One region of the Marinomonas posidonica IVIA-Po-181 genome, then DNA from elsewhere that is predicted to be linked to it. Evidence: predicted binding sites of a transcription regulator. Region 1 holds the regulator's gene; each other region holds the start of a gene.
What was found. The regulator sigma-54, encoded in region 1, starts transcription at its own class of promoters, with help from an activator protein. The targets are predictions, from matches to a motif close to TGGCACNNNNNTTGCTNT.
Positions count from the first base shown of each region.

Region 2: a site for sigma-54 is predicted at 4,137-4,154, ahead of MAR181_RS03490 (ammonium transporter). Genes of this name have one in related genera too.
Region 3: a site for sigma-54 is predicted at 1,758-1,775, ahead of flgB (flagellar basal body rod protein FlgB). Genes of this name have one in related genera too.
Region 4: a site for sigma-54 is predicted at 7,147-7,164, ahead of MAR181_RS17650 (amino acid ABC transporter substrate-binding protein). Genes of this name have one in related genera too.

Region 1 is NC_015559.1:2,148,332-2,156,166, reverse strand. It holds gene MAR181_RS10130 (YhdP family protein) at 1-491, shown strand, start outside; gene MAR181_RS10125 (carbon-nitrogen hydrolase family protein) at 497-1,327, shown strand; gene yjgA (ribosome biogenesis factor YjgA) at 1,421-1,957, opposite strand; gene mgtE (magnesium transporter) at 1,964-3,313, opposite strand; gene MAR181_RS10110 (HPr family phosphocarrier protein) at 3,320-3,589, opposite strand; gene ptsN (PTS IIA-like nitrogen regulatory protein PtsN) at 3,600-4,049, opposite strand; gene MAR181_RS10100 (RNA polymerase factor sigma-54) at 4,066-5,556, opposite strand; gene lptB (LPS export ABC transporter ATP-binding protein) at 5,632-6,357, opposite strand; gene lptA (lipopolysaccharide transport periplasmic protein LptA) at 6,361-6,867, opposite strand; gene lptC (LPS export ABC transporter periplasmic protein LptC) at 6,851-7,429, opposite strand; gene MAR181_RS10080 (calcium/sodium antiporter) at 7,429-7,835, opposite strand, start outside.
Region 2 is NC_015559.1:756,852-764,686, forward strand. It holds gene MAR181_RS03470 (porin) at 1-631, shown strand, start outside; gene MAR181_RS03475 (cupin domain-containing protein) at 889-1,524, shown strand; gene MAR181_RS03480 (fumarylacetoacetate hydrolase family protein) at 1,544-2,251, shown strand; gene MAR181_RS03485 (tRNA-uridine aminocarboxypropyltransferase) at 2,241-2,699, opposite strand; gene MAR181_RS03490 (ammonium transporter) at 2,810-4,021, opposite strand; gene MAR181_RS03495 (cold-shock protein) at 4,461-4,673, shown strand; gene MAR181_RS03500 (glutathione S-transferase) at 4,782-5,459, shown strand; gene MAR181_RS03505 (outer membrane protein assembly factor BamD) at 5,466-6,308, opposite strand; gene rluD (23S rRNA pseudouridine(1911/1915/1917) synthase RluD) at 6,469-7,452, shown strand; gene pgeF (peptidoglycan editing factor PgeF) at 7,509-7,835, shown strand, end outside.
Region 3 is NC_015559.1:3,105,063-3,112,897, forward strand. It holds gene MAR181_RS14240 (flagellar hook-basal body complex protein) at 1-147, opposite strand, end outside; gene MAR181_RS14245 (flagellar hook assembly protein FlgD) at 160-864, opposite strand; gene flgC (flagellar basal body rod protein FlgC) at 875-1,324, opposite strand; gene flgB (flagellar basal body rod protein FlgB) at 1,330-1,722, opposite strand; gene MAR181_RS14260 (CheR family methyltransferase) at 1,921-2,757, opposite strand; gene MAR181_RS14265 (chemotaxis protein CheV) at 2,815-3,744, opposite strand; gene flgA (flagellar basal body P-ring formation chaperone FlgA) at 3,881-4,573, shown strand; gene flgM (flagellar biosynthesis anti-sigma factor FlgM) at 4,687-5,001, shown strand; gene MAR181_RS14280 (flagella synthesis protein FlgN) at 5,039-5,518, shown strand; tRNA gene MAR181_RS14285 (tRNA-Arg) at 5,600-5,675, shown strand; gene MAR181_RS14290 (OsmC family protein) at 5,760-6,167, opposite strand; gene trpC (indole-3-glycerol phosphate synthase TrpC) at 6,189-7,001, opposite strand; gene trpD (anthranilate phosphoribosyltransferase) at 7,021-7,835, opposite strand, start outside.
Region 4 is NC_015559.1:3,822,787-3,830,621, reverse strand. It holds gene ubiA (4-hydroxybenzoate octaprenyltransferase) at 63-917, opposite strand; gene MAR181_RS17675 (chorismate--pyruvate lyase family protein) at 914-1,474, opposite strand; gene MAR181_RS17670 (HDOD domain-containing protein) at 1,481-2,749, opposite strand; gene MAR181_RS17665 (amino acid ABC transporter ATP-binding protein) at 2,843-3,622, opposite strand; gene MAR181_RS17660 (amino acid ABC transporter permease) at 3,645-4,745, opposite strand; gene MAR181_RS17655 (amino acid ABC transporter permease) at 4,756-5,931, opposite strand; gene MAR181_RS17650 (amino acid ABC transporter substrate-binding protein) at 6,040-7,062, opposite strand; gene lrp (leucine-responsive transcriptional regulator Lrp) at 7,604-7,835, shown strand, end outside.

The sequences.
Region 1 (7,835 bases):
GCATTGCATTCGCGGCCGAAGATGGAAATTTTAGTACGGTGGATGAGTTGCCAGCCTTTTTGAAAGCATTGGGGATTTTTAATATAGGGGCTTTAAGTCGACGCTTAACATTGGACTTCTCTGATGTTTATGAGCCTGGTTTAACTTATGATGAGTTTAAAGGGGAAATGTTATTGAATGACGGTGTGTTAAGAACCAAAACACCGGTTTCAATCATTTCTCCAGCCGCTGAATTGTATTTGTCCGGTACGGCCAATATTGTTGAGGAAACATTGGACGAGACCTTAACGGCGACCTTTCCAATTTCGGGTACCTTGCCTTTGGCTGGGTTGATTTGGGGGACCCCACAATTGGCAGGGTTATTGTTCATTACCGATAAACTTATTGGTGATCAAATTTCAAAAGTTACCAGTGTTCAATATCAGGTGAAGGGTTCATTTAGTGATCCGGAAATGACGCCGGTACGCTATAAGTCAAAAGAAGAAAGGTGAAATTAATGGAAAGCTTATCTGTTGCCGCTATTCAATTGACCAGCAGTAATACCTGGCATGAAAATCTGTTAGAAGTAAAACGCTTAGTGACGGCGGCCGCTAAAGATGGTGCTCGTCTGGTAGTCTTGCCTGAAAACGTGTTTTTGTTCGATGGTAAAGGGATGCGCCGTCTAGCAGAGTCTGATGTTCAGCAGCAAATATTGACAGACGTCTCTGAATTGGCGAAAGAGTTGGATATTTTTTTGGTGATTGGTTCACATCCATCTATTCAAACGGAGTCTGGTGAGACGATCTCTTCTGGACGAGTTCGTCAAACCTTGTGGGTGATAGGGCCGGATGGAAGCTTGCTGGAGAGGTACGATAAAATTCATTTGTTTGATGTCACAGTCGATGACAAAGCGGGTTCTTATCTGGAGTCTGAGGTGATTGAACCCGGTGATCTATTACCAAAAGTAGTGGATGTTGATGGCTTTAAGGTCGGGTTAAGTATTTGTTATGACGTACGCTTTCCTGAACTCTATCGTCAACTCGCAGAACAGGGAGCTGAATTGTTATTGGTACCCGCGGCGTTTACGTATGTTACCGGAAAAGCTCACTGGGCAACGTTGTTAGCGGCTCGTGCGATAGAAAATCAATGTTTTGTATTGGGCGTGAATCAATGTGGTTGGCATAATGAGAAACGTCAAACATACGGGCACAGTAGTCTATATTCGCCTTTCGGTGATAAACAATTGTCTTTGTCCGAAGAGCCGGGTTACTTTGTACAGCAAATCCACAAATCGGATTTGATAAAATGTCGAGACAAGATGCCTTGTCTATCGCATCGACGCTTATAGAATCGATTGCCCAGTATAGATCATAAAAAAGCTCGCTTTGATGGCATCAAAGCGAGCTTTTTAGTTGTTTTTCGAAATGCTTTCGAAAAAGTGTTATTCGCTTAAACCAAGACGCTTTTCTTCGGTTTCGCGTAAAAAGCGGAAGAGCTTTTTGCGATTGGTTGTTTTGCCTTCTTGTGACATTTCTTTTTGTGATTGACGAATTAATTGACGTAGTAACTGAATGTCTTGGATTTCAGGGTGATCGGCCAGATAGTTTGATAGCTCTTCTTTGCTGTTTTCTCCGATTAAAGCATCACGCTTTATTTCCAGTTGATGGAAGAGTTTATTGTAGGCCGCTGAAGTCGAGTCAAACAAAGCAATGCGTTGATCAATTGCTTCATAGTCTTCCGTACGCATCACCTTGCCAATGTACTGTAAATGTCTTCTGGTGGCTTCGTGGTGCTTGATACGATCGGCTTCGGCTAGAGCATCCCTTAGAGTGTCGGACATAGGAACTTTCTTTTGCTGATTCTTACTAAGCTTCAATAGCTTTTTGCCGATCTCTTGCAAGGCTTCCATTTCGCGCTTGATCTGAGTTTTGCTCTTAGGGATGTCTTCTTCGTTTTCGAATTGATCAAAATCTGTCATGGGAACCTATACAAGAAAAATAGTCGCGAGTCCGAGGAAAGATAAGAATCCAACCACATCGGTCACGGTAGTCAAAATTACACTGCCCGCTAAAGCGGGATCGATACCAATCTTTTTTAAGAAGATTGGTAATAATGTACCTGTTGTTGCAGCAAACAATAGATTAATAATGGTCGCGCCTGCAATGATATAGGCAATCTTTACGTTGTCAAACCAGATGGCCGTTAATGCTGCGATAACACTGGCCCAGAGTAGGCCGTTAATCATGCCCACAATCAATTCTCGATTGAGTAGCCATTTGGCATTGGTCGAGCCAATTTGATTGAGGGCGATGCCGCGAATGACCAAGGTGAGCACCTGAGATCCGGCTATGCCGCCCATGCTGGCGACAATTGGCATTAAAATCGCTAGGGCAACCACTTGGTCTAGGGTGTTCTGGAATAGGCCTATAACATAAGAGGCGATAAAAGCAGTAATAAGATTTATGCCAAGCCAAACAGCACGTCGTTTGGTGGTTTTCAAAATGGGAGAGAAGGTATCTTCATCATCGTCGAGGCCCGCCATACTTAACATAGAGTGTTCAGCTTCATCGCGAATAACGTCGACCACGTCATCAATGGTAATACGACCTAATAGTTTCTTGCTGTCGCCATCAATAACAGGGGCAGACACTAAGTCCATCTTCTCAAACAATTGAGCGACTTCACTGGCTGGGGTGTCGGCATTAATAACGGTGCAGTCGGTGTCCATAATATCGCGTACTGTGTTTTCAGGATCACTGACTAACAATTTGGTCAGTGTTAAGGTGCCTAGAAGGCGATCAGAGCGACTGACAACAAGTAGGTTGTCTGTCATGTCTGGAAGGCTAGAGTGGCGACGTAAGTAGCGGAACACAATATCAACTGTAATGTTGGGTCGAATGGTGATGGTATCCGTGTTCATCAAACCGCCAGCAGAATCTTCAGAGTAGCTTAATAGTGCTTCTACTCGGGTTCTGTCCTGGGCGGTCATGGAGGACAGAACTTCTTTTACAATCGTTTCTGGTAAGTGTTGTAATAAATCGGCTAGGTCATCACTTTCAAAATGTTCGGATACAGCAACCAATCGTTCTGTATCCATTTCTTTCATGAACTGTACACCAATGTCTTCCGTTAGATATTGGAGTACTTCACCTTCATTATTAGAATCGATTAGCTCCCAAAGAAGTTTTCGTTCTTTTGGTGGGGAGGATTCAAGTAAGCGTGCGACGTCTTGTGCTGGCAGTGCACCGTTAAGCAAATATCTGATCTGCATCGTGGCACCAGACTCGAGGGACTCCGATACCGTTTGCAGATGACTTAACGTTTTTTCTGACATCGAGTATTACTCGTCTTCGCCAAAACGATTGTTAATTAATTCAACGACGGCTTTAATTGCGTCTTCTTCGTCTTCACCATTGGTTTTGATGAGAATTTCAGTGCCTTTTCCAGCGGCTAACATCATCATGGCCATGATGCTTTTACCATCAACATTACGGCCTTCTTTTTCAATGGTGATGTCGCAAGAGAAGCGAGAAGTGGTTTCAACGAGCTTGCCAGCGGCGCGAGCATGCAGACCAAGCTTGTTAATGATGGTGATGGTTTCTTCCTGCATGCTGTGCTCCTTAAATTAATGATTCAAAGCTGATATATAAGTCTTCATTACTCTGTGCGGCACGCAGCTTGGCTAAAGCGTCTGGTGACTGAGCTAATTCAGCAATTTGTGCCAAGGTAGATAAATGATGATCGCATTCATTCGGAGGTACGATGAGGGCAAAAATCAAATCCACAGGCTGTTTATCAATTGAATCAAAGTCGATAGGTGTTTGTAACGACATCACCACGATCGCAGTATGATTGGCGGATTCCAAGCGACAATGAGGAATGGCAATGCCATTACCAATGCCTGTACTGCCTAATTTTTCACGGCCTAATAACGCGTCATACACAGCTTCATTGTCGCAGTGCAAGCGATTGGAGGTGATCTCGGCTAAGCTTTCTAGAACGCGCTTTTTGCTGACAATGTCTTGTTTGGCAAGTACGAGTTCGGCTTTTACTAGTGAGTTTAATGGCATGATAACTTTATACCTGTTAAATCAATCTTTTACGTTCATTTGAAGGAGGGATGTTCATCGCCTCTCGATATTTTGCAACGGTTCGTCGTGCAACTTGAATGCCTTGATCGGCTAAAATGGTGGCCAATTTGTTATCGCTTAACGGTTTTTTAGCAGGTTCATCGGCGACCAACTTTTTAATCATAGCTCGAATCGCGGTGGAAGAACATTCGCCACCAGAAGCGGTGTTTACATGGCTGGAGAAGAAGAATTTCAGCTCAAAAATGCCTTTTGGTGTGTGCATATATTTTTGCGTGGTGACACGTGAGATCGTTGATTCGTGCATCCCAACTTCTTCCGCAACATCATGAAGAACCATGGGTTTCATGGCTTCTTCACCTAATTCAAAGAAATCAATTTGTCGACTGACAATGCAGCTAGCGACTTTTAACAGTGTTTCATTACGGCTTTGTAAACTCTTCATGAACCATTTGGCTTCTTGTAGAGAGTTTTTAATATAGCTGACATCTTCTGCCGTTGACGCGGTATTTGCCATGGCAGAGTAGGTTTCATTGATTTTAATAGGTGGTAAAGCGTCGTTATTTAACTCAACCTGCCAGGTGCCGTTGCGTTTTTTGACTGAAACATCAGGAATCACATAATCCGTATCGTCTTCATCGATGGCGGAGCCAGGTCGAGGGTTAAGTTGTTGGATTAGATGAATGACTTCTTTTAACGCTTCGTCTTTTAGCTTGGTTTTGCGACTTAGTTGGACAAAGTCTCGGCTGCCTAAAAGAGGTAGATAATGGCTAATCAGATTTTGTGTGCTTTTATAAAGAGGGTGATCCTGAAACGCTTCAAATTGAACCAGTAGGCAATCGCGTAGGTCGGTTGAGCATACGCCAATAGGATCAAACCTTTGTAATCTGTGTTGTACGGCGTGAATCTCATCTAGCTCGAGCTCTTCAAGGTCCAAGCTTAAAGATTCTAAAATGTCTTCTAGCGTGGTGCTTAAATACCCATCGGGTTGAACACAATCCACAATAGCGTAAGCAATTTCCAGGTCTCGATCGGACATGTGAGTGAGGTTCAATTGCCAGATCAAATGGTCTTGAATGCTTTCAGCCGGGGCGTTGCGGCTTTCGAAGTCCATTTCATTGTCAAAACTATTGGAATCACTGACCGCCGCAGAACTTTGATAAGTGTCATCCCAATTACTATCAATGGAGAGTTCTTCAGGGATGCTTTCTGTCCACTCGGATTCTAAACGTGCTTCTTCGCCTGATTCATTATCATTGAGATTGTTGTCCTTATTGGTTTCGGTGTCCGTTTTTGCTTCAATGCTAGTGGGAAGTTCAGGCGATGTGGTTTCGTCATCGTCTAGCTCGAGTAATGGATTAGATTCAAGAAATTCGTGAATTTCCTGCTTTAAATCCAGCGTCGAAAGCTGCAGCAAGCGAATGGCTTGCTGCAGTTGTGGGGTCATGGTTAATTGTTGACCGAGCTTTAGCTGTAAAGACTGCTTCATGGAGCAACTCTGTCTGTTTTATTAAATTGGAACGAGTTATGCATACTACTCCCTTTCTACAACAATGATAAGGGGTTACAGGCGGAAGTCGTCGCCTAAATAGACTTTTTTCACTTGTTCGTTATTGATAATGTCGCTGGCTTCACCAGAGGCAATGATATAACCGTTGCCTACGATATAGGCTTTATCGCAAATGTCCAAGGTTTCTCGAACATTGTGATCGGTAATTAAAACGCCAATGCCGCTGTCCTGTAAATGTTTAATAATGAGTTTGATATCACCCACAGAAATAGGATCGACACCAGCAAAAGGTTCATCTAATAAGATGAACTTAGGATTCATAGCAAGGGCTCTGGCGATTTCAACTCGTCGACGTTCGCCACCCGATAGTGCCATTCCCAGGTTTTTGCGAATGTGGGTAATGTGAAATTCTTCCAGCAGAGATTCCAGTCTTTCTTTTTGTTGGGCTTTGGTTAGGCCTTTACGAGTTTCTAAGATGGCTGAAATATTGTCTTCGACTGACATTTTTCTAAAGATTGACGCTTCTTGCGGTAAGTAACCAACCCCTTTTTGAGCGCGAACATGCATGGCGTCTTGAGTGATGTCTTGATCGTCAATGAAAATCCCACCGGCATCGTTCGCGACCATGCCGACAATCATATAAAAACAGGTGGTTTTACCTGCTCCATTTGGTCCTAATAGTCCAACCGCTTGCCCTGATTCAACGGCAATGGAGACATCTTTTACCACGGGTCTTTTTTTGTAACTTTTGGCTAGGTTTTTTGCTTCTAGTCTTGCCATGAATTATTTTGCCTTGGCTGCTTGTGGTTTTAAGGTCATGGAAACTCGACCTTTGTCTTTTTTCTCGGCAGTGAAGGTGCCGTCTTGGATCATGTAGAGAATGTAATCAGCTGAGATCGAGTTTTGCATGCGGCTTAAATAGCCATCCCCTATGATCTCAAGCTTGTTCTCGTCCGTCGCATAATGAATTTCATTGCCTTTGCTGATGACAATGTTACCACTCCAATCCACTTGCTGACTGAATTTTGCCGGCTTGCCTGAGGCCTCAAGGCTGCTGAATTGTTGTGTTTCTGGATTGCTAGTGACTTTTAAGTATTGGGCTTGGATTTCAATGGATCCTTGCTTAACGAACACGTTGCCCTTGTAGATAGCTTGGCCTGTATTTTGATCAAAAGATGCTTCATCCGCTTGAATTTCTAATGGCTTTTCAATGTCATTAGGGAGAGCAAAGGTGTATTGGCTTATTGCGAGTAGGGTGATTAAACCTGTGGTTTTAGTGAATCGTTTCATAATTTCCTCGTACAGATCCCGTCATAATGACTTCTTCTGAATTGATATAGGTCGTAATGGTGCCCGCGGAAGTCTTACCTTGAGTCGATGTAAGGGTCGCATTTCCTTGGCTAGTTAATGATTTGTCTTGATCTAAATAATGAATTGCATCGGCGTTCAATAAAATGTCTTCAGATTGTTGGTACTTTTTGACGGCTTCCGCGTTATTGGTCAGTAAAATGTCATTGCTGCCATCTTCTATAATGCCTTGCTGGGCTTCTGCGTGCCAACTGCTATCGGTCGAGTAGCGATCGACATTGGGCTGTTCTAAAAGCGTTTTGGCGGCTTGAATATAATGAAGTGTTTGTTTGGCATGGATGGCTTCGATTAATTTCCCCTGAGCATCAAATCGTTGGGCTTTAACGTCGGTAATGAAATAGTCAGGTGTGCTGCTAAGAGACTCTGTCGCCACTAGGTTTACCTTGGGGGTCGTTTGATACCAAAACAAAGCAACTGCGATGATGGCGAAGGCTGCCATCAAAATCGCGACGCGAAAGGATTTGTTAGGATGTTGCGAAGACATTAAATTGGTCCACTAATACTAAGTATGAATAAGTATAAGGCGTAAGAGGCCAGTAGGGGTAGACCTACCCATCTTGGAATGCTGGTATTTTTGGCTTTTTTGAAGAGAATAATAGCGATTACCAGTGCTAAAGTTAGACCAAGAGTCCAAGGGTAATCACGAGTAAGGACGTTGTGATCAATGATGCCTGGTGCAATGAGGGCGGGTAATGGCAATACGGTTGCTAGGTTGAAAATGTTCGAGCCTAGAATATTACCGATGGCGATATCATGATGGCCTTTTCTAACGCTACTGATTGAAGCGGCTAGTTCAGGCAGGCTGGTGCCAATGGCAACAATGGTTAACCCAATGATTAATTCGCTGACGCCAAGTTGAGTCGCAATTCCAATTGCTCCCCACACAAGTA
Region 2 (7,835 bases), 1.4 Mb from region 1:
AGGTACGTTTGACAGTATCTATAACAATGCTATTCAAGATTCTGTCGATCAGTTTGAGAACCTAGGCTTCACATCTAATCCTTTGACAACTGAAGGCGATACAATTGCGTACTTTTCACCATCTATGAATGGTTTTGAAGTTCAACTGTCTGCACAAGTTAAGGGTGATGCTGAAGAAGCTGAAACAGTAGAAATTAATGAAACTGACTTCACTATCGAAGACGGTACTGCTGTAACTGCAGTGATAAAATATAGTACAGACGCTTTAACATTAGCCGTTGGTTATGATGGATTAGATAATGTGGATGTGGATATTAACGGCACATATGGCTTGTCTGTTGGCTATCAAGCAACTTCTAATCTTAATTTAACGGCCAAGTTTGAGAGCACTGATGATCTTCAGGATACAGTAGGTCTAGCTGCACGCTACGGTTACGGTGCAGGTGATTTATATGCTTCTGTTCAATCTATCTCTCCAGAAACTGGTGATGATTTTAACGAATACGGTGCTGGTGTGACATACAGCCTTGCTTCGAACGTATATGTGTACGGTGAAGTGGGTAGCTTTGAAAATGCCTCTAACAGCGACACAGACACTCAAACAGCGGTTGGTGTTTATTACGGTTTCTAAAATCAGACATACTTGATTTTATTTACTCTAAGGCTTCTTCTAGGTGGTTTGAAGGTCGGAGCCTTATGTTAAGTACGATCATTCAAGGTTCCATATTTCTTCTCTTGTAGGCGGATTGTTGGAACATTTTTGGCACCAAGTGGCAACATTTGGTGCCTTTTTTTATTCCTAATAAGTTGATTCTTTTACGGATTTACTTGATTACAATTTAAGCTAACCGTTAAACTGAGTGTATTTTGTTCAGTTGGTTATTGCTTATGCTCAATATGGATTTTGCTCAAACTGTCTTTATAGATACGAATCAAGAGGAATGGATTGGTAGTCCTATGACAGGCGTGTTTAGAAAGCCTCTGGCGCGAGAAGAGGCAGAAAGAGGACATGCGACCAGCATAGTGCAATATCAACCCAAGTCGGTTTTCCGCCCTCATCCTCACCCTTTAGGAGAAGAAATTCTTGTTCTTAATGGTGTATTTTCTGATGAGTCAGGGGATTTTAAAGCGGGCAGCTATTTTCGTAACCCTCCTGGCACCAGTCATGCTCCTCATAGTGATGAGGGGTGTTTACTGCTTGTAAAATTGCACCAGTTTCATCCTTCAGATTTAAATCAGGTGACCTTGGATACCTCTAGCATTTGGTATCAACAGGAGTCCTCCATTTTACCTTTGTATCAATATGGTGAGGAAAGGGTGTATTTGGTGCGTATGACAGGTGAAAATACCTTAACCACCTTTGCTTTGTCTCAGGCGGTCGAGATCTTTGTCATATCTGGATTAGCGAACTATGGCGAGTACAAATTGCCTGCAGGCGCTTGGTTTCGAGAGCCTAGCTTTTCACCTGAAGAATGGCGAGTTGATGACGAGTGTTTTATCTGGCTTAAAACGGGCCATTTTTAATGAGTTTAAGGTGTGTAGTGTGAAATATATAGTGCCTGTTCAACAACAAATCAGTTTGCCTATTGAAGGCGATGATCGATTTTTTCCGGTTGGTCGAGTGTTTTGCGTTGGTCGAAATTATGCGGCTCATTCAAGAGAGATGGGCGATGACCCAGATCGTGATCCTCCTTTCTTCTTTAAAAAAGATGCTACTTGTGTAATTCCGGTAGGATTTTCAGAAGAGTCTTCGATCGTTTATCCGTTAGCCACTTCTCAATTTGAATACGAAGTAGAGCTTGTTGTGGCACTTGCTAAGGGAGGGAGTAAATTGTCTATCGAAGACGCAGAGGAGTCTATCTTAGGTTATGCCGTTGGTCTGGATATGACACGACGAGATCTTCAAGCACAAGCCAAAAAAAAAGGGCGCCCTTGGGAAGTCGGTAAGTCATTTGATGAGTCAGCTCCCATAAGTCCAATTGTGTTAAAAAGTGAAGAGTTGAGCGAAAAAGTACGAAAGGCCGAGATCGGATTAAAGGTAAACAGTGTTGTTAAACAGATGAGCTCTGTTGATCATTTAACCTGGTCTATTGAAGAAGTGATTTGCAAGTTATCGGAAGTATATGAATTGCGTCCAGGTGATCTCATTATGACGGGTACGCCCGAAAACGTAGGTCCAGTCATAGAAGGGGATGAAATGTTGGCTTGGGTTGAAGGTTTAGGTGACATTAGCATTCGAGTTACTGGTTAAAGTTAGTATAAGCTTGTTGTAGTTTTGAGGTGGCTGGGTGTTGGTATTCTGTTAGTAGATGAATGGCGACTTCAGCCGTACATAATCCTGTCTGTTTTTGGTTGCGACGTTTGCTGTACGTTGATTGGCTGTTCTGTATTTCATGGTGGGTGAAATCATGGAGATAGGGAGAGCGATTGTATATCTTTCGAGCTTGTTGCCATGTTCCATCAAGGATAATGAGATGTTTGATTGGGGTATAAAGTGAATGGCTGCTTTGTTTTTGAGTTTGATCAATGGGGTAGATTAATAAGGTGTCTTGCTTATTAAGTGCTAAGATAGCTGGGTGTGGATCGACTCTTGACCATTCTATGATTTCACAATCTTGTTGCAGTGCTTCCTTTACTAATTTCCCTGTTCCAGAGCTTTTCTTCAGTTCTTCTGAATGAGTTATGAGCCACAGTTTCATACAATCTACTCTCAAAAAGTTTAGTATAGCGAGCTTTGTTGGAGAGAGAAGTAAAAAGCCCAAATGAACTGGCTTTTTACTTCTTCATTATGTGTATTCAGTGTTTCATATTACTCTTTGCCAATAGAACCTATTTTATGAATGGCAAGGTCAGCTCCGTTAAATTCATCTTCCTCTGAAAGACGTAAACCACTGATGGATTTAATTGCGCCATATACGATTAGGCCACTGATCAAGGCAACTATGGCACCAATCACACTGCCTATGATTTGTGTATAAAAGCTTACGCCACCTAAACCACCGAATTGCTCAAGGCCGAAAATGCCAGCGGCGATGCCGCCCCAAAGTCCACATACACCGTGCAAAGGCCAAACTCCTAAGACATCGTCAGTATGTTTTAGTTTTTGTTGGATGAAGGTGAATAGGAAAGTGAAGATTGCACCAGCGACGACTCCAGTCGCCAGTGCTCCGATAGGGTGCATGATGTCGGAACCAGCACAAATGGCCACAAGACCTGCTAAAGGACCATTGTGTATAAAGCCTGGGTCATTTTTGCCAAAAATCATTGCAGCCAATGTCCCACCGACCATTGCCATTAGTGAGTTCACCGCCACTAAGCCGCTAATACCATCTAGCGTTTGTGCTGACATAACATTAAAACCAAACCAGCCTATACACAGAATCCAGGCTCCTAAAGCAAGGAAAGGGATATTAGATGGCGCAAAGGCGACCAATTTCCCTTGTTTGAAACGACCATTACGTGTACCTAATAATATAATTGCAGCTAGGGCCACCCAGCCACCAAAAGCATGAACTACCACAGATCCTGCAAAGTCATGGAAAGGGGCACCAAAAGACTGCTCAAGCCAAGCTTGAAAACCGTAGTTACCATTCCAGACTAACCCTTCAAAAAATGGATAAGCAATACCAACAATAAGAGCAGCAGAGATTAACATAGGATAAAACTTAGCACGCTCAGCGACTCCTCCTGAGATAATGGCGGGAATAGCAGCAGCGAAAGTCATTAAAAAGAAGAATTTCACTAGCGCGTAGCCATTGTTCTGAGATAAGACGCTGGCACTATCAAAAAAACTCACCCCGTAAGCAATTTGATAACCAACGAAAAAATAGACCAATGCGGATATGGCAAAGTCGGTCATGATTTTCACTAGAGCGTTTACTTGGTTTTTATGACGCACAGTTCCCACTTCTAAAAAAGCGAAGCCTGCGTGCATAGCAAACACCATAATGGCGCCGAGTAATATGAAAAGTGTATTCGAACTTGATATCAGAGTTTCAACTGCACTGTTTGAGGGTGTCACAAGTGGTCTCCTGTGTGTTTTTTTGCCCCAAAATGGGGTTCGTTGTTGTTGTTTTGCATTGTATTGAGGCTTTATGTGGCCGAAATAATAACAAATACTTGATTTAGGAAGTTTTTAAGCAATATTTGTTCCATTTTTGCATCTAATTGGTGCTTTCTTTTGTTTGCGCCCTAATGTGGGGGGTGTTTGTTTCTGCTTTGAAATGAGGTTTAAAGAAGGTGGTAGGTCTATTGGCGATGAATGTAAAGGAAGTTTACTTTTTTTAACAATACTTGTATTCGAATTGCTTTCTATTTTTTTTTGAACATCATACTATCTGTTGATTGTTACTTTTATTAAGATAATTATTATCTTATGTAAACTTAACATTAAGTTGTTTCTTAAAATTATGGAACAATCGTATTATTTAATGGATATTATTTATAATAACGAGGTTATTATGTCAGATCAGTTGGTTTCTGGTGTTGTTAAATGGTTTAACGACGAGAAAGGGTTTGGTTTTATTGAACGTGATGGTGGTGCTGATGTGTTTGTTCATTTCAGAGCAATCAATGGCACAGGCCGTAAAACTTTGCTTGAAGGACAACAAGTAACTTTTGAGGTAACTCAAGGTCAAAAAGGCCCTCAAGCAGAAAACGTTACGATTGTATAATTGACATAATTTGTCATTATAAAATACGAAACCATGTTGCCTAAGGTATTCTGATAGGATGCTTTAGACAACATGGTTTTTTTTTGACTAATTGGTGTATTTTTTTTGATGCCTATATTGTATTCCTTTAGACGTTGTCCCTATGCCATTAGGGCACGATATACGCTGGCCTTGCTTGACTGCGTAGTGTCTCTTCGTGAAGTCGACTTGAAATCGAAGCCCATGGCTTTAACGTCGTTAGGAGGAAGAGCGACTGTGCCTCAGATGTTGGACGAGCAAGGTAAGCGTTATCCTGAAAGTTTGGATATTATGTTTTGGGCTTTGAAACAGACCGATAAAAAAGAGCTTATTGAGTCACTTTGGCCAAGCTCAAGTGTAAAGCAGGCAAAAGTGAGTACTTGGATTTCCTATAACGATAATCGCTTTAAGCATTGGTTAGATCGTTATAAATATGCTGACCGTTACCCAGATGGAACAGAGTTTGATTATCGACAAAGGGCAGAAGTGTTTATTAAACGTTTGAACAAGCGGCTAAATCAACGTAAATATTTATTAGGGGATGATATGAGTCTTGCTGACATTGCCATTTTCCCTTTTATTAGGCAGTTTTCTAATGTCAATAAAGATTGGTTTGAAAATTCTGAATACGATAGTTTGAAATTATGGCTTGATTGCTTTGTGAGTGATGAATTTTTTACTGAGGTAATTATGAAAAAGCTAGCTTCTTGGCAAAATGGTCAGCTTGATATCCTGTTCCCATTTTGCCAAGAAGGCAAATTTGATTAATGTATATTAATCAATTAAACCAAATGAAACCCAGTACCAAAAGCCAGGATCTGCATCATTAGGTAGTTTAAAACGAATGAAGTTTCCTTGATCGTTTAAGTATTCAGAGTTAGGAAAGTTGGATTTTAAGATATTAAGGTTTAGTTTTGCTAACTTTTCTTGCGAAAGGTCTTGATAGGCTTGGATGGTAATGGCTAGGGCTTCTTCTACAGAGTTAGTGCTTGGATAATGTTGTAATACTTCTTGGGCACGACGTAAGGCGGAGATAGGTGCCTTACGCTTCATGTAATAATGCGCAACTTGCAATTCATGGCGGGAAACCATTTCTCTTAAGAAGTACATTCTGGCTTTAGCATCAGGCGCATATTGGCTTTCTGGGTAACGAGCAGAGAAATCAGCTAGTTCGTTAAAGGCTTTAGTGAGTTCTTTTGAGTCTCGTTCGCTAGGGTCCATACCTAAGTAGCGTGAAAGCAGACTTTCGGCTCCTTTGTACGTAGCCAAGGCTCTCATGTAATAGGCATAATCAATCGAATCATTATCCGGATGGTTTTTTATAAATCGTTCCGCCGTGGCATGAGCCGCAATAAATTCCCCTGCTTCTATTTGGGCATAGATTAAGTCCAACTCAGCGCGTGTGCTGAATTTGCCAAAAGGGTAGCGAGAATCCAAATCTTTTAGATGTTTAATGGCGGTAGAAGGGAGGTTTTCAGACAATGCTTGCTGTGCTTTATCATAATAAACGCGTTCTGGCAGGTCAGGTTCTTGTACTTTTTGGCTAGAGCAAGCAACAGTCAATAAAGAAAAACCGACTATTCCTGTGAATCGGAGTAATGAGTGGTAAAATCCCATGTATAATCAAAACCTTGATGTAGTTGATTGGCCTTGTTTGGCGTTCGTAGCGTTATATTGCGAAACCTAACTTGGTGCAAGGTGCTACACATTTTTATTCACTTTCAGACATCATATTTACATTGGGATGGACTGAAAACAATTAGTTAAAGTGTATTGTATGGCAGAGCGCATAGTAAAAGAAGCCCAAGTTCCGTTTGATTTGGGAGGAAGTCGATTTGATCAGATTGCCACGGATTTATTTAGTGACTATTCTCGTTCTCGTATTCAGGCTTGGATAAAAGAAGGGGTCATCCAAGTTGATGGTCAGCCAATGAAAGCAAAAGAGAAACTTTTCGGCGGCGAAACCATCAGTCTGAATGTTGAAATTGAAGCGCAAGAAGAGCATCAGGCACAAGAAATGGATCTTGATATTGTCTACGAAGACGAAGACATTATGATCATCAATAAGCCAGCAGGTTTGGTGGTTCATCCTGCGGTCGGCAATCGTGATGGCACTTTAATGAACGCCATACTTCATCATGCACCAGAAACAGCGCATGTTCCAAGGGCTGGAATTGTCCACCGTCTTGATAAAGAAACCACAGGTTTAATGGTCGTTGCTAAAACGCTTGTAGCGCAAACCGATTTGGTTGCTCAGCTGCAGGAGCGCAGTATGGGGCGAGAATATGAGGCCATTAGCATTGGTGTGATGACAGGTGGTGGGATTGTTGATGAGCCGATTGGTCGTCATCCTCATAACCGTCAAAAGCAAGCGGTTGAGCCAGTCAATGGCAAAGACGCTGTGACACATTACCGTCTCGTCAATCGTTATAAAAATCACACACATATTCGTTTGAAGCTGGAAACGGGTCGTACGCACCAAATTCGTGTACACATGGCTCACATCCAATATCCTTTAGTGGGTGACCCGCAATACGGTGGTCGTTTAAAAATGCCTAAGGCTTGCTCGCCTGAGTTGCAGGAAGCATTAAGAGATTTCCGTCGTCAGGCTCTACATGCAAAAAAACTAGAGTTGGCTCATCCTACTACGGGAGAATGGATGGAATGGGAAATTGATCTACCGGATGATATGCAGCACTTGCTGGATGCTCTAAAGCGTGACATGCAAGAGTCCGGCAGTGAGGACTCGGAATATTATTAAATTAAAATAAAGCAGCTTAGGCTGCTTTTTTATTATGACATGATGGGAGTTTTTCTATGTCAGGGGCTTCTTATATTTCGCCAAATTGGCCTGCGCCACCTTCTGTTAAAGGGTTTGTTTCCACTCGATTGGGAGGCGTGAGTCAGTCACCATTCAATACTTTAAATTTAGGGGCTCATGTTGGTGATGAACCACAAGCTGTGGTGACCAATCGAGGGCGGTTTGCTCAGCAAATAAATATGCCTGAGAGTGTTGTTTGGCTGAACCAAGTGCACGGCACTCAGGTAATTGCCTTACCGACAAATGAACAGATTGATGCCGCAGATGCGGCCTACTCTAACTCTATTGGGCAAGTGTGTGCTGTGTTAACGGCGGACTGTCTG
Region 3 (7,835 bases), 960 kb from region 1:
ACCTAATACACTGGTATTGTATAGGTCATCAAATTCAATTCTCGATTTCTTAAAGCCCGTGGTATCAGCGTTGGCAATATTATTACCTGTAACACCTAAATAATCAGCCGAGGCTTTAATGCCAGACAGTGCAGTATTAAATCCCATAACGCTCTCCAGTTACCCTAAGATTTCTAATTCATTGGTTAATTTAATCTTGCCGTGATTTTCAACGTTCAAGATCGTGCCATCTTCACCATTAATAGTGACTCCTTGAATCCGAGTCGGGACTCGAGTTGACATCGACGATGTCTCACCCTGAGCATTGGTTGAAGTGGCGGCAAAACGATATTCACCAGACGGCAAAGAATTACCTTCATCGTCTAACTTATCCCAACTGAACTCACCCGTATCCAATGGTGCCGTTCTGACCAGGCTGTTGTTTGAATCATAGATTTTCAGGACCGCGCTCTTAGACGATTCAGGCACAACGGCTTTCACCACTAAAGGGTCTACACCATCAGTCATCTTCGCCTTATCACCATCCATCAAAATTGATTTACCAACCAAGGTGGATGCACTCAATGCCTGATTCGACGTTAACGATGTCGCCATGGTTTCCAGTTGATCCGAAATACTGGTCAATCTTTCCAATGAACTGAACTGCGACATTTGTGCCACCATATCGTTCGCATCTTGAGGCGCAGTTGGGTCTTGCCCTTTCAACTGCTCAATATAGAGCTTTAAAAAGACATTCTGGTCAGCTAACGCGCCTTCTTCCGGCTTCACTTCTGGTTTTTCGATACCGGCTTTCGATTTTGCCGCCTCGGTACCGTATTGTGAAATCAGCCCACCAAGCCCATTTTTATCAGATATATTTGCCATCTATCTGCTCCTAAGATTGCCCAAGCGTCAGCATTTTTTGCATCATGCTTTTTGCAGAGTTCATAATTTCCACGTTCGTTTGAAATGATCTGGAAGCCGACATCATGTCCGCCATCTCTTCCATTGGATTAACATTTGGATAAAAAACGTAACCCTCTTCATTCGCCATTGGATGATCTGGTTCGTAGCGAGGTTGCAGCGGCGCATCAGATTCCACTATCGCCTGAACTTGCACGCCAACGCCAGCGCCCGTCTCATCCAGTTTAGTATTTTGCCAACCGCGATCACGCATGCTGTTATTCATCATTTGAGAAAACACTGGCTTGCGAGCACGGTAAGTCTGATCCGCTGAACTGGCCGCACTGTCGACGTTTGCCATATTACTGGCAATGGTATTCAAACGAACCGTTTGAGCGCTCATTGCCGAGCCAGAAATGGTAAAGATATTACTTAAAGACATCGTCATTAATTCCCAGTCAGCGCTTTTCTCATGCCACTGATCTTACGATCCAGAAACATGAAGCTTGTATCAAATTGCATCGAGTTCTGCGCATATTCTGCCTGCTCTCTCTGCATGTCTACGGTATTCCCATCTAATGAAGGCTGCTCTGGATTGCGATAAAGCAAATCACCCGAAACATCACTTTCTGCTGCGTGAGCAAAATGTCGATCATTGGTACCTTGTAATTGCAGTCGCTTCATTTCATCACTAAAAGCTGCATCAAAACTAACGTCTCGTGCTTTATAGTTTGGAGTATCTGCATTCGCGATATTGTTCGCCAATATCGCCGCACGAGCACTACGAAATTCTAATGCTTTATCATGTCCAGCAAAGGCACCTGCAAAGGAAATCGCCATTTAACCCTCAAACAAAAAATCAAAGATAATCTTATATAGCAATTATGATGCCAAAAAAAATATTCATATTTTTCAATTGGTTATATCCATCATTTTCTAAAACGGCAAAAAGCGGCAACTTAAAAGATAGGCTATAAAAACAAAAAAAGCCCATCCTAAGGTCTAAGATGGGCTTTTCATATTCCAATGAAAGAAGGTCTAACGCGGCTTGGCTTTATAGACAATCCCAGGATGACATTGCACTATTTCAAAATAATCTGACAACCCACTCAAGGCTTCAGAACCGCCAAGAAATAAATACCCACCTGGTTTAAGGGAGGCATGCATTCTTCGTAAAATATCCTGCTTCAAATCCACCGTAAAATAAATGAGCACATTGCGGCAAAAAATCACATCAAATTTTCCCAATCCGGCAAACGAATCAATCAAATTCAGATACTTAAAATCCACACGAGAACTCAGGTGACTTTTAATCTTCCAAGTCGAATCATCTAATTTATCAAAGTAGCGACCTTGTAAGTCTGGTCCTAAACCACGAGCAATCGCCAAACTATCATACTCACCCTGTTTTGCGTGCTGCAAAATATTGGTACAAATGTCTGTCGCAACAATCCTTTCCCCAGGTTTCAATACGCCAGGGCGAGCATTCTTAAACTCTTCAATGACCATACTAATGGAATAAGGCTCTTGACCTGTTGATGAAGCCGCAGACCAAATACGCAAGGGAGCCCCCGTCATTTCTGGCAGGACTTTCTCACGAAGGATGGTAAAAGGATGTGTATCGCGAAACCATAAGGTCTCGTTAGTGGTCATCGCGTTGATGACTTCTTCCTTTAGCTTAGCATTCATTGGTCTATCAAGCGCGTCTACCAACTGCTCTATTTTAGAAAAATTTTCTCTTTCTAAAATCTTACCTAATCGGCTTGCCACCAAATATTGCTTATTATCACTTAAAGATATTCCACACACTTTCTGTAGATATTCCCTAAAGCGACCATAGCCAGCTGGGGTGATTGTGTTTGTACTGCTGAGCATTAAAACTCCATAATAAGCAGACTAAAGGACGAGCTCAGCTCGTCCCAATCCATTACGTTACTCAGATTGCACTTGTACTGTTTCAATCGCCAAACGTGCCAGCTCATCCGGCTGGAACTTGGCCAAGAAACCATCTGCACCTACTTTCTTCACCATGGCTTCGTTAAAGACACCACTTAAGGAAGTGTGTAGAAGAATGAATAAATCCTGCAATCGACTGTCATTTCGAATCGCTGTTGTTAAGGTGTAACCATCCATTTCTGGCATTTCAATATCCGAAATCACCATAGAAAATTCTTCTGTTACATCTTTACCTTCAGCGACCAAATTCTGTAAAAACTCAAGTGCTTCTCGACCATCGCATAAAACCGTGGTTGCAAAACCAACTTGTTCCATACAACGTTTGATTTGTTTTCGAGCAACTGATGAATCATCCACAATAAGAATGTGATGTTTTTTCGCATTCTCTTGTGTCCCCGAATCCACAATACCTTCTGAGATATCTTGTCGCATTGGCGCCACTTCAGAAAGAATTTGCTCCACATCAATGATCTCCACCATCTCTTTGTCAACCTGACAAACCGCCGTCAAATAATTATCATTTGATAGGCCTTTTGGTGGTGGCTGAATATCACTCCAGTTCATATTCACAATACGTTCAACACCACGTACCAAGAATCCTTGAATACGACGGTTATATTCCGTAATGATCACAAAGCACTGGCTGATGTTTTCTATTGGACTTGCCCCCGTTGCCAAACCCAAATCCAATATTGGAATGGTTCCACCACGAATGTGTGCAACACCACGAACCACAGGTGAACTATGAGGCATAGTGGTAAGTTTAGGACACTGAAGAACTTCCTTTACTTTAAAGACATTGATGCCGTAAATTTGCTTACCATTCAAGCGAAACAGCAACAACTCAAGTCTATTTTCCCCGACCAGCTGTGTACGTTGATTGACAGTATCTAAAACCCCAGCCATATACGCCTCCAAAATGTATAAACTGCATAATGAGGTAACCCCTCAAAATTGTTAAAATGCATTCACCAATGATAGAGTGAATATCAACAATTTACTAACTTATTCATAACGAAATCATAAACAAAGAGTGTTCATCATGCGAATCTCAAGGCTTTTAATAGCCTTTATTTGTCTTCAACCCCACTTTACTTACGCTCAGGCGCTTGAAGAAATAGTTAATCGCTTCATTAGTCAAGTGGAAATTCCTCGCTTGTCCGAGGTTTATCCCCACGCAACCATAACCATAAAACTGAACAATCTTGCATCTCTAAATTACCTACCTGATTGCAAAGACAATCAAATTAGCATTCAAAATCAACGACCAGAAGCTCGAAAACGAACCAACTATGAAATCAGTTGCCCTGATCCAGTTTGGAAGTCCTATCTGCCCGCCATTCAATCAATCAGCATTCCAGCCATTCGTGCCATCACACCGATCAATCGCGGTCAAATTATCTCTCAATCTAATACCGACACGGGTGAAGTGGATATAGCAGACCTAAGAGGCCAAGTTTATACTCAACAAAAACCACCCTATGGACTGATCGCTTCCCGCAACATTCGTCTCAACACCTTCATCACGGATAATTTAACGCGTCTTCCCACCCTAATAAAAAAAGGTGACGCCATTCAAATCACAGCCAGTAGTGGCACCATTACTGTTCGTATGAATGGTGTCGCGCTAGAGAATGGCGTTAAAGGTCAACAAATTCGCGTAAAAAACGCAAGTTCTGGACGAATTGTATACGCTAAAGTTGTAACTGACAGTGAGGTTCTTGTAAACTATTGAGTATATACAACTCGGCGAATATAAATTTCCTTTTTCTAAGGTAATTGACTAAAGTTTTCGTAGACCCAGCCGAAATCATAGACAGGCAAATCATTTAAGGGCGGAAAAACCCAATGGCAATTCATTTAACAGGTCTATCAAATCAGAGCACTATAAACAAAAGTGAGCGCACGCATAAAGACGATGCGGCCGCTGGTGCGACTGAACAAAAAGGCGGTGTGCAAAGTGGTGGCACACTGGCGGAAGACACAGTAAAACTTAGCGGAACAGCTCAAACGCTACAAAATCAACAAGCTAAACTGAATAACTTACCAGATGTTGATATGGATAAAGTTGAGCAAATTAAAAACGCCATTGCAGCGGGTGAATATAAGATTGACACCCAAAAACTAGCTAACAATATGGCTTCTATGGACACGCTATTTTAACCAGCGTGCCCTACACAGCCTATAAAGGGCTTATTCTATGATCCCCATCGCCCCCATCTTCATCAAAAGCAAAGGCATTTTAATTGAACTGTCTCAACTTCTTGATGAAGAACGCTCTGCTTACGGCGAACAGAACAGCGAAAACATCATTGCATTAGCAGAAAAAAAACAAACTCTACTTGATGAAATGAATGAACTAAATGAAAAACGCATCAAGGTTCTGGTTAAATTTGATGTGGTTGATCGTAAAAATCCGACTGAAGAAGAATTCAAAAGCTGGCTAAAATTACAAGATAGCTCGATGGATGAGGTTCGTTTACTCATGAAAGAGTGCGAAGCACTTCTCAAAAGCTGCAAAACAAAAAACAACACTAACGCTCAAATACTCAGCACCCTGCAAAAACGCAACAAACATCTATATGAGCTTTTACAGGGTCATAGCACTAAAAATAAAGTTTACACATCTCGTGGCTCCACTCGCCCTATCAGCAGCAAGCAAACCTTAGGTCGAGCTTAAAATCATATATAAATCAAAGTGATAAAGACTTATCGTTTGTAATCACAAGCGTTTAAGGTTTAAAATACACTCGACCACTGAGTCCTCATAGGTAAACAGGATATACCGGCCGCCTCCTAAGCAGCTATTCCAGGTTCGAGTCCTGGTGAGGACGCCATTCAACACATGACAAAAGAACCACTCTCTTGGCCAAAAAAAAGAGCCTCTCAGCTCTTTTCCTAAACCATCTAACGCCACAAAACTAGTCAGCCTCAACCAGCTCAAAGCTGTGGACAATCTTCACACCACCGCGCTCTAACATTAATGACGCCGAGCAATACTCTTCAGCAGACAGCTTCACAGCTCTGGCCACAACACTTTCTTTTAACTTTCGTCCTGTTACCACAAAGTGCACGCGAATTTCAGTAAATACGGCTGGCACAGCATCCGCACGATCAGCCTCAATCTGTGCCACACAAGACACAACATCTTGGCGTGACTTTTTTAAAATCCCCACCACATCATAAGAGGTACAACCACCTAATCCAGCTAACAAAAGTTCCATTGGTCTCGGACCAGCAAGCTGGTTTCCATCAATTTCTACTTTAAAACCCGATCCTGTTTCGGCTGAAAAATGGACATCTTCTTGCCAACTTACATTCGTCTTCATATCACACCTATCTGTCTGTCTTTACTGAAACAATTCAGCCAATTTCTCACCTGGATCAGGCGCACGCATGAAAGCTTCTCCCACTAAAAAGGCATAGATCTCATGATTGCGCATTAATGCCACATCTTCCTGGGTATGAATACCGCTCTCGGTAACAATCAGTCTTTCTTTCGGCACACTTTTCATGAGTTCAAAAGTGTGGTCTAAACTAAGCTCAAAAGTATGTAAATCTCGATTATTAATGCCCAACAGTTCTGTTTCTGTGAATTCCAAGGCCAAGTCTAATTCCGCTCGATTATGAACTTCCACCAATACGTCCATACCCAAATCTCTGGCCATGATATCTAAAGCTCTGAGCTTTTCACCAGACAAGCAAGCTGCAATCAATAAAATACAATCCGCACCAATGGATCTGGCTTCAATCACCTGATACTCATCAACGATAAAGTCTTTACGGATCACAGGCAATTGACAAGCAGAGCGAGCTTCAACCAAGTAATCCTCATGCCCCTGAAAAAAGTCTTTATCTGTCAATACAGACAAACAAGCAGCACCTGCACTTTCATACGACTTCGCTATTTCTCCTGGATAAAAAGGCTCACGCAAAATACCTTTACTCGGCGAAGCCTGTTTAATTTCTGCAATCACACCGGCTTTGCCTAAAGCAATCTGGTGCTTCAATGACTGTGCGAAACCACGCGGAGCATTGTGTACATTAGCAACGGATGCCGCCACCTCTAAGTTTCTGTATGGTGTATGCGCTTTCCTCTCAGCAATCTCTTCGAATTTACGCGCTACAATTTTCTTCAAAATGGTGGGGGTTTCTACTTGCATAACCAAGCAACTCCTATTTTTATGTGTTAGGTTCCATAAAACAGCGCGTAAAACTCGCTAGTTCAGACATTTTCACTTTCGCTGTTCCACCACCAATAACATCTTCAGCAATGTTCACACCCTCGGCTAGCGAGTCGGCTATGCCAGAAACATAAATAGCGGCTCCGGCATTTAATGCCACAATATCACGGGCAGGGTTTACTTTCCCTTTACCCTCTAGCGCAGACTTAATTAAAGACAAACTTTCATCGGCATCGAACGCTTGTATATCATCTGTGGACTGCAGAGGAATATTGAAATCCTCTGGCGAAATACGATATTCCGTAATGTCGCCCCCTTTCAGCTCTGCCACGTAAGTAGGAGCGGCAATACTGATTTCATCCAAACCATCTTCGGAGTGCACAACCATAACGTGCTGACTTCCTAATGCTTTTAAAACTTCCGCAATAGGTCGAACCCATTTGTGGTGAAAAACCCCCATTACCTGACGCTTTGCATTGGCCGGATTCGTTAAAGGTCCTAACAAATTAAAAATGGTTCTTGTGGCCATTTCTTTGCGAGGTCCAACCGCATATTTCATAGCCGCATGATGATTCGGTGCGAACATGAACCCCAAACCGATTTCTTCTACACAGCGACACACTTGCTCAGCATTTAGACCTAGAAAAATACCGGCCTGTTCCAAAACATCAGCACTACCTGATTTAGATGAAACTGAACGACCACCATGTTTGGCGACCTTGCCACCAGCGGCCGCGACCACAAACGCAGCCGCCGTCGAAACATTAAATAAGTTGCCACCATCGCCACCAGTACCGCAGGTATCCACAATGT
Region 4 (7,835 bases), 1.7 Mb from region 1:
CGGTTTTTATTAAAGCGAGCAATTATGACAATTTAGTTAAACTGTCATAAGTTTGCCACATATTAAGCAAAATAGCTGATAACTAAACCGATAAAGACACAGCAGCCAATGCGGTTATTTTCGAGAAAAGAGCGAAAACAAGCTTGCCTGTCTCTGTCCTTCGCTTGTTGGTATTGCTTATAAAACAACCAGATACAAATAGACAAAGCCAGAAAATAGGGCCAGCCTAGTGTGGCGAAGAAGCCGATCCATGTCAAAAGGGATAAGGTTAAAGCTTGTAAACACACAATGACCATGAGGTCGGACTGACCGAAAAGGATAGCGGTAGATTTGATGCCGACTTTTAAGTCGTCAGGTCGGTCTGTCATTGCATAGTAAGTGTCATAAGCGATGGTCCAGAAGCAATTTGCGAGAAACAGCATCCATAGAATCGGGTCGCTTAAACTGCCCCCTTGAGCACTGTAAGCCATAGGAATGGCCCAAGAAAAGGCAAGACCGAGAAAAAGTTGAGGCAGATGGGTATAGCGTTTCATAAATGGGTACAGAGCCGCTAACCCCAAACCGACGAATGACAGTAATATGGTTTGCAGGTCCGTTAATAACACCAAAAAGAAGCTGAGCATGGATAAGCCAGCAAACAGAGCTAGGGCTTCTTTCTCTGATACTCGACCAGAGGGAAGCGGGCGGTTCTTTGTTCGATCAACATGGCCATCCACTTTTCGATCCGCATAATCATTGATTACGCAGCCTGCTGATCGCATGCTAAATACCCCTAAGACGAAAATCACCAACAGAGACCAGTCCGGCTGACCATCCGCCGCGAGCCAAAGAGCCCATAAGGTAGGCCACATTAAGAGTAATGATCCGATCGGGCGATTAAAGCGGGTGAGTTCGGCGTAATCTTTTAGCTTGTTCATAGCAATCCAAAGGGCGATTTGAAATGAGAGATTGTGTCAAAGATCGCTTCATTTACCAAGATCCCAGCACCGTATTGATGAAATACGGAGCGTCTTGCCCAAACACAATGAGGTTGATCTGGGAACATAGCCGCAGGTAATTCCGTGATTTCAATCGGGCTGCGGGTGAGGGTGCGATGCTGGAAAAGGTAACCGCCTAATGGTTTGTTCTTTAAATGAGGTACTTGACGCCAGTGTCCGAGTAATGAGCGGGCGGGAATAATGGATCGAGCGTAGATGACGGTTTGTCCATCCAACTTTAATAGGACTGTTCGGACGCGTACTGCTTCTCTTGGCTTTAATTTGAGCTTGCACCTTTCTCGGAGGCTGGCCGTGCCCCACTTATCCTCAATCACCTCAACACTGAGTTGGCCAATGCACTGTAATTTACTGGTTAATGACTTATCTGTGGTCAGCCAATGCCATAAATATTTAGGTACTTTGGTTTTACTAACACAATGAGCGGGTTGCCAACGGTAGTCAAATTGCTTGGTAACAAGCGCGTTAAGACGAGTCATAACGTGTTAGGCATTCATTGTATTGATAAGGGAGACCATTTTATGCAACTCATGAGAAGACTGGTACATCTGTTCTCGGCAAGCCTCAGCCTGTTCTATGTCTAAGCCCACTTCGACCAATACCGAGAGATCTATATCCAAGCCATTACGAAGTTGGTGAGAAACATAGAGAAGTTTGGCTAAAGTAGCATGCTCACCATAATAGTGTGGCTTTTTACTGTAGCGAATGGCTGTCCAAATGTTGTCTGGTAAGCTCCAATAACGTAATAGCCAAGAACCTAGCTGCTCTTTGGTGAAATGTAGGATTTGCATTTCGATCAGTTCGCTGGGTAAGTGAGCATTGGCTTCATAATATCGAGATAAGATTGAGAAATGTGGTGGTAAAATGCTACTGATGGCCAAATAACCGAAGTTTTGCAAAAGTCCGGAAAGATAAGCATGGCCAAGTTTAGGACGTTTTTCATTGGGCATGGCTTTTACTAAGGTTTCCATTAATACGGCATTGGAAACCGAATCCAGCCAAAAATTTTCATAATGTCTTGGGCCATTGTCGGGTGCGTGGAAGGCATTACCCATAGATAAGCCCAATGCTAGGTTCATCACCATATCAAACCCCAACACTCGAATGATGGCGTCTTCGACTGACTCAATCGTTCCAGGAGCGCCATAATAAGGAGAGGAAGCCCAACTGATAACCTGCGCCGCTAAACTTGGGTCCAGTGCAATCACCTCGCACAATTCATCCGTGCCAGCGGTTTGATCCGCAGACAAACGAATAATACGATGTGAAGAGGCGGGTAACGGCGGAATTTCTAATGTTTCTTCAAGACGTTGTTTGAGGCGAATCGATTGAAAACGGCCAAGAGCTTCTAGTATTTGTTCTTCATCATTTTCATGGTTATCGGTTGGTCGTTTGATCTTGTCGATGTCTAGAGAAATGTCTTCGAAGCGATTTAACGGACCGCTAAACATGGTTTTCAATTCATCTGAGCTGATGTCATGATACGGGCCGTCCGACTTTAATCGGATCAGTACTTTAGGTTCGGCTAATAGGCTGGATTCTATGATGCTCGACACACTATTGGGTTTGATCAGTGGGTCACCCTCACTATTGAAGTTAGTGATGGGTTCGAAGCGTCGCTTGGTAATTCGAGAAACCGCGGCAATGTCTAACATATGTTGTTCAGGAAAAATTACCTGCAAACGGCCTGTATGGTCTGCTAGGTGTACCACTCGCAGTCGCTTATAGGGCTGTTGTTCGGCTGATATTTCCATATTTTTCTCTGTTAGAACAAGAATTAATAAACTAAAAAAGCCCCTATTACAGGGGCTTTTCAAATATAACAGATTTTAAAGACAAATATCGAATCAGTGATTCAAAATCTGGCTTAAGAACATCTGAGTACGATCATGCTGTGGATTGTCAAAGAACTCGTTTGGTTTGTTGGCTTCAACAATTTCACCCGCGTCCATGAATACCACTCGGTCAGCAACGGTTTTCGCGAAGCCCATTTCGTGAGTAACACAAACCATGGTCATGCCTTCTTCTGCTAACTGAACCATAACGTCCAATACTTCTTTGATCATTTCTGGATCAAGTGCTGAAGTGGGTTCATCAAACAACATGATACGTGGTTGCATGCACAAGCCACGTGCAATCGCTACACGTTGTTGCTGACCACCAGAAAGCTGGCCTGGATACTTTAAGGCTTGGTTAGCGATTTTCACACGTTCCAAGTAATGCATGGCCATTTCTTCGGCTTGTTTCTTCGGCATTTTACGAACCCAGATTGGTGCCAAGGTTAGGTTCTCTAGAATGCTCAAATGCGGGAACAAATTGAAGTGTTGGAACACCATACCAACGTCCTTACGGATCGCTTCGATGTTCTTCAAGTTGTCGTTCATTTCGACGCCATCGACTAGAATCGTACCTTTCTGGTGTTCTTCCAAGCGGTTTATGCAACGTGTCATGGTGGACTTGCCTGAACCAGAAGGCCCACAAACAACGATACGCTCGCCTTTCTTTATGCTGAAGTTGATGTTTTTTAGTACGTGAAAGTCACCGTACCATTTATTAACATCATTAAACTCGATAATTGCTTCTTCGCCCTGCGCTAGTTGGGCACGGGCCATATTGGTATTTGTCATTATAAAGACCTCAAATTCTTAACTAATTTCGCTTGTGCCCAGTTTCTAATTTACGCTCGATTCTCATACTGTAGCGAGACATGCCAAAACATGCAGCCCAATAAATAAAACCGGCAAAGGCATATCCTTCAATGGTCATTCCGAGCCAGTTAGCATCATGAGTTGCGGCTTGGATACGACCGAGTAGATCAAACATTCCCACAATGTAAACCAGTGTGGTGTCTTTAAATAAACCAATGAATGTGTTGACGATTCCTGGAATGACTAATTTTAATGCTTGCGGCAAGATGACCAAGATCATCGACTGCCAGTAAGTTAATCCCATCGCATCAGCGGCTTCATATTGACCTTTCGGGATAGCTTGTAAGCCACCACGAATAACTTCGGCCATATAGGCTGCTGAGAACAAGGTAATACCGATCAGAACTCGTAATAACTTGTTGAAGTTCATACCTTCAGGCAAGAACAGAGGAATCATTACGGATGCCATAAACAGGATGGTAATCAGCGGCACCGCTCGAATCGTTTCAATGAAGACGATACAAACCGACTTTGCTATTGGCATTTTGGATTGACGACCAAGCGCCAACAAAACCCCAAGAGGAAAGGAAGCCACAATGCCGACGACGCCTAACAGAGTGGTTAAGAACAAGCCACCCCACAAAGACGTTTCAACGACTTCTAGACCAAATACGCCACCTGAAAACAGGAAGTAAGCAATAACAGGATAAACCACCAAAATCACTAGGGATAAGTATAGTTTATTCACTGTTTTAACAGCGTATGTACCTAATAGAATCACCAATAGAATCAAGGTTAAGTTAATGCGCCATGTTTCTTCTGATGGGTACAGTCCATACATAAACTGTTCAAAATAGACCCCAACGAATGCCCAGCAAGCACCGTCACCAGTACAGTCGGCTTTTGATGCACCCGAAAAGGTTGCTCCGACAATGCCCCATTCGATAACGGGTGGGATCAGCAAATATAAAATATAAAAGCTAAACAGGGTTAAAAATACGTTCAGTGGGGACGACAATAAATTGTGACGAACCCACGCCACCGCACCAACAGAATTCACTGGTGGTGGAAGGCTTGGTGATGGTTTGAATTCAATAGCCATGTTCTTCCTCCTAGCGCTCTATTAGTGACATTTTTTTGTTATACCAGTTCATAAACATTGAGATAGATAAGCTCAATGTACCGTAAACCAACATACATAGACCGATGTTCTCAATGGCTTGACCTGTTTGGTTCAGCGTCGTACCCATAACAACAGCTACCAATTCAGGGTAAGCGATAGCCGCACCCAATGATGAGTTTTTCGCTAAGTTTAGAAATTGGCTAGTAAGAGGTGGAATAATCACTCGCAATGCTTGAGGCAAGACAATTAAGCGCTGCGTTAGGCTGTCTTTTAGGCCTAAAGAACGCGCCGCTTCGGTTTGTCCCCAGTTTACGGACAATATGCCTGCACGAACGATCTCAGCAATGAAGGCGCCTGTATAAGTAGACAGTGCCACTAATACCGCCACAAACTCGGGTGGAAGAACCATGCCCCCTGTGACGTTAAAACGACTCTTTTGTGGCAGGTCAAACTCAATAGGGAATCCAGAAACCACTAATGCTAGGAAGGTAATTCCTATGATGGTGCCGAAAGACGCCCAATAAGCTGGAAACCAGAGTCCTGTTCTGGTTTGACGCTTTTTAGCCCAAACAACCAAAGCAATGGATGCAATGATGGATAGGATAAAACCTGCGATCACAATGCCAAACCCGTCTTGGGTGATTGGGTTGGGAGAATAGATACCACGTTTGTTTAAGAAGAAATCACCAAAAATGATGCTGTTCTTAGGTATAGGCAAGGTTGCTAGAACCGCAAAATACCAGAAAAACATTTGTAGCAATAAAGGGATATTACGTAATGTTTCAACGTAAACTGTTGCTAATCGTGCGACCAACCAGTTATTAGAAAGACGGGCTAAGCCCATCACAACACCAATAATAGTCGCCAACGCGATCCCCATTAAAGAGATTACAACGGTATTAATCAGAGCAACAACAAATGCTCTTCCGTAGGTGTTGGCCTCGGTATACTCAATTAGGTGAATAAGAACGGGAAATCCAGCTGGTTGATTTAAAAATGCAAAACCAGTCGAAATACCTTGATTTGCCAGGTTGGCTTGTAAGTTAGTAAATAAGTAATAACCTACGAAAACCACCACGGCTAGAAGCACAACTTGAAAAATGAGGGCTCGATTGCCTGCATCATTCAAAAAATTTTTAATACTTGAACTATTTTTATCGCTCATCTTGTTTCAGGCAGTTGAAATGCTCGTCAGATGTGTAAGGAAGGGGGGAGAAATCCAGCGACTCCTATGAGTCGCTGGATAAATACCCGAAGCAAGTCGCTTTAGGTATTAACGTACTGGTGGCGCGTACATAACACCACCTTCAGTCCATAGATTGTTAATACCACGTGGAAGACCGACAGGTGTATTTGGCCCTACGTTACGCTCAAACACTTCACCGTAGTTACCTACTTCAGCGATGATGTTGTAAGCCCAATCAGCCCCAAGTCCTAGAGACTCACCCATGTTACCTTCAGCGCCTAGTAGACGACGGATACCTGGATCGTTTGACTCAGACTTGATTTTAGCAACGTTTTTAGAGCTGATGCCCATTTCTTCAGCGTTTACCTGAACGAACATAGCCCAAGTTACGATGTCTTTCCATTGGTTGTCGCCGTGACGAACAACAGGACCTAGAGGCTCTTTAGAGATCGTTTCTGCAAGGATAACGTGAGCGCTTGGATCCGCAAGTTTAGAACGGTGAGCCGCAAGACCTGATTTATCTGTTGTGAAAACGTCACAACGACCAGAAGCGTATGCTGCTAGTGCTTCGTCCGCTTTCTGTACGATAACAGGAACATAGTTCATTTTATGCTTACGGAAGAAATCCGCCATGTTCAATTCAGTGGTTGTACCTTGTTCAGTACAAACGGTTGCACCGTCAAGATCCAGAGCAGATTCAACGCCTAGATCTTTACGAGCCATGAAACCTTGACCGTCATAGAAGTTTACCGCAGTAAAATCTAGACCTAGAGACGTATCACGAGTGTAAGTCCAAGTCGTGTTACGAGACAGCATGTCAATCTCGCCAGACTGAAGGGCAGTGAAACGTTCTTTTGCAGAAAGAGGAGTGAATTTAACGGCTTGTGCATCACCAAAGATGGCAGCAGCAGTAGCGCGACAAGCATCAACGTCGATACCTGTCCAGTTACCGTTTACATCTGCATTAGAGAAACCAGGAACACCTTGGCTCACACCACATTGGATGAAGCCTTTTGCTTTTACGTCATCTAAGGTAGCAGCGGCTGCACCAGTGCTGATTGTTGCAGCAATAGCAGCAGTAGACAGTAATTTACCTACATTGGATTTCATTATATTGAGCCTCCCAGGCGATTTTATATGTATGTTGTAATTTTGCAGAATTTCGATAGATTCAATTTGAAATCTATGGTTTTAGAAGCAAAGTTGATGCCAACATTCAATTATTCTTGTTGTCTTACATATGCAGACGATTCCTCTAAAGGATCATCACATGCCCCTATAGAATTACTCTTTTGGGTCATAGTCAAGAATAAAATATTAAAAACATGGCTTAATGTACTTATTTATTGCACTTTGTTTGACGATAAATGGTCTAGTTGAAGAAGATGGTCTAATTTAGTTAGATAATATTTAGTTTAAATAAAACAAGACGTTAAGCTTTAGGATGTTTTTCATTTTGCTCTTTTTTAGGGCGTATTGATAATTCTTTAGTCCATATTTGTGCGTGCATATGTTCGACGCTTTGTTTTGGTGCTTTTTTTGTGAAAACAAAGTCCATACAAAATATAATGGATAAAGCGCTTTCCCAAAATTACCCTCTACATGGTAAACTTAGCGATTCTTAGATGTTTAGTAAGGAGATCCATATCAAATGGATAACTCAACAAAACCACTTGATCGATTGGACAAAAAAATTCTACGTGAGTTACAAATAAACGGTCGTTTATCCAATGTGGAGTTGGCGAGTCGTGTTGGTTTGAGTGCGACTCCTTGCTTGGAACGTGTTCGTCGATTGGAGCGAAATGGCTATATTACTGGCTATTGCGCTCTGGTCAATCCGAAAAAAGTGGATGCGGGTTTATTGGTGTTTGTTGAGATCAGAC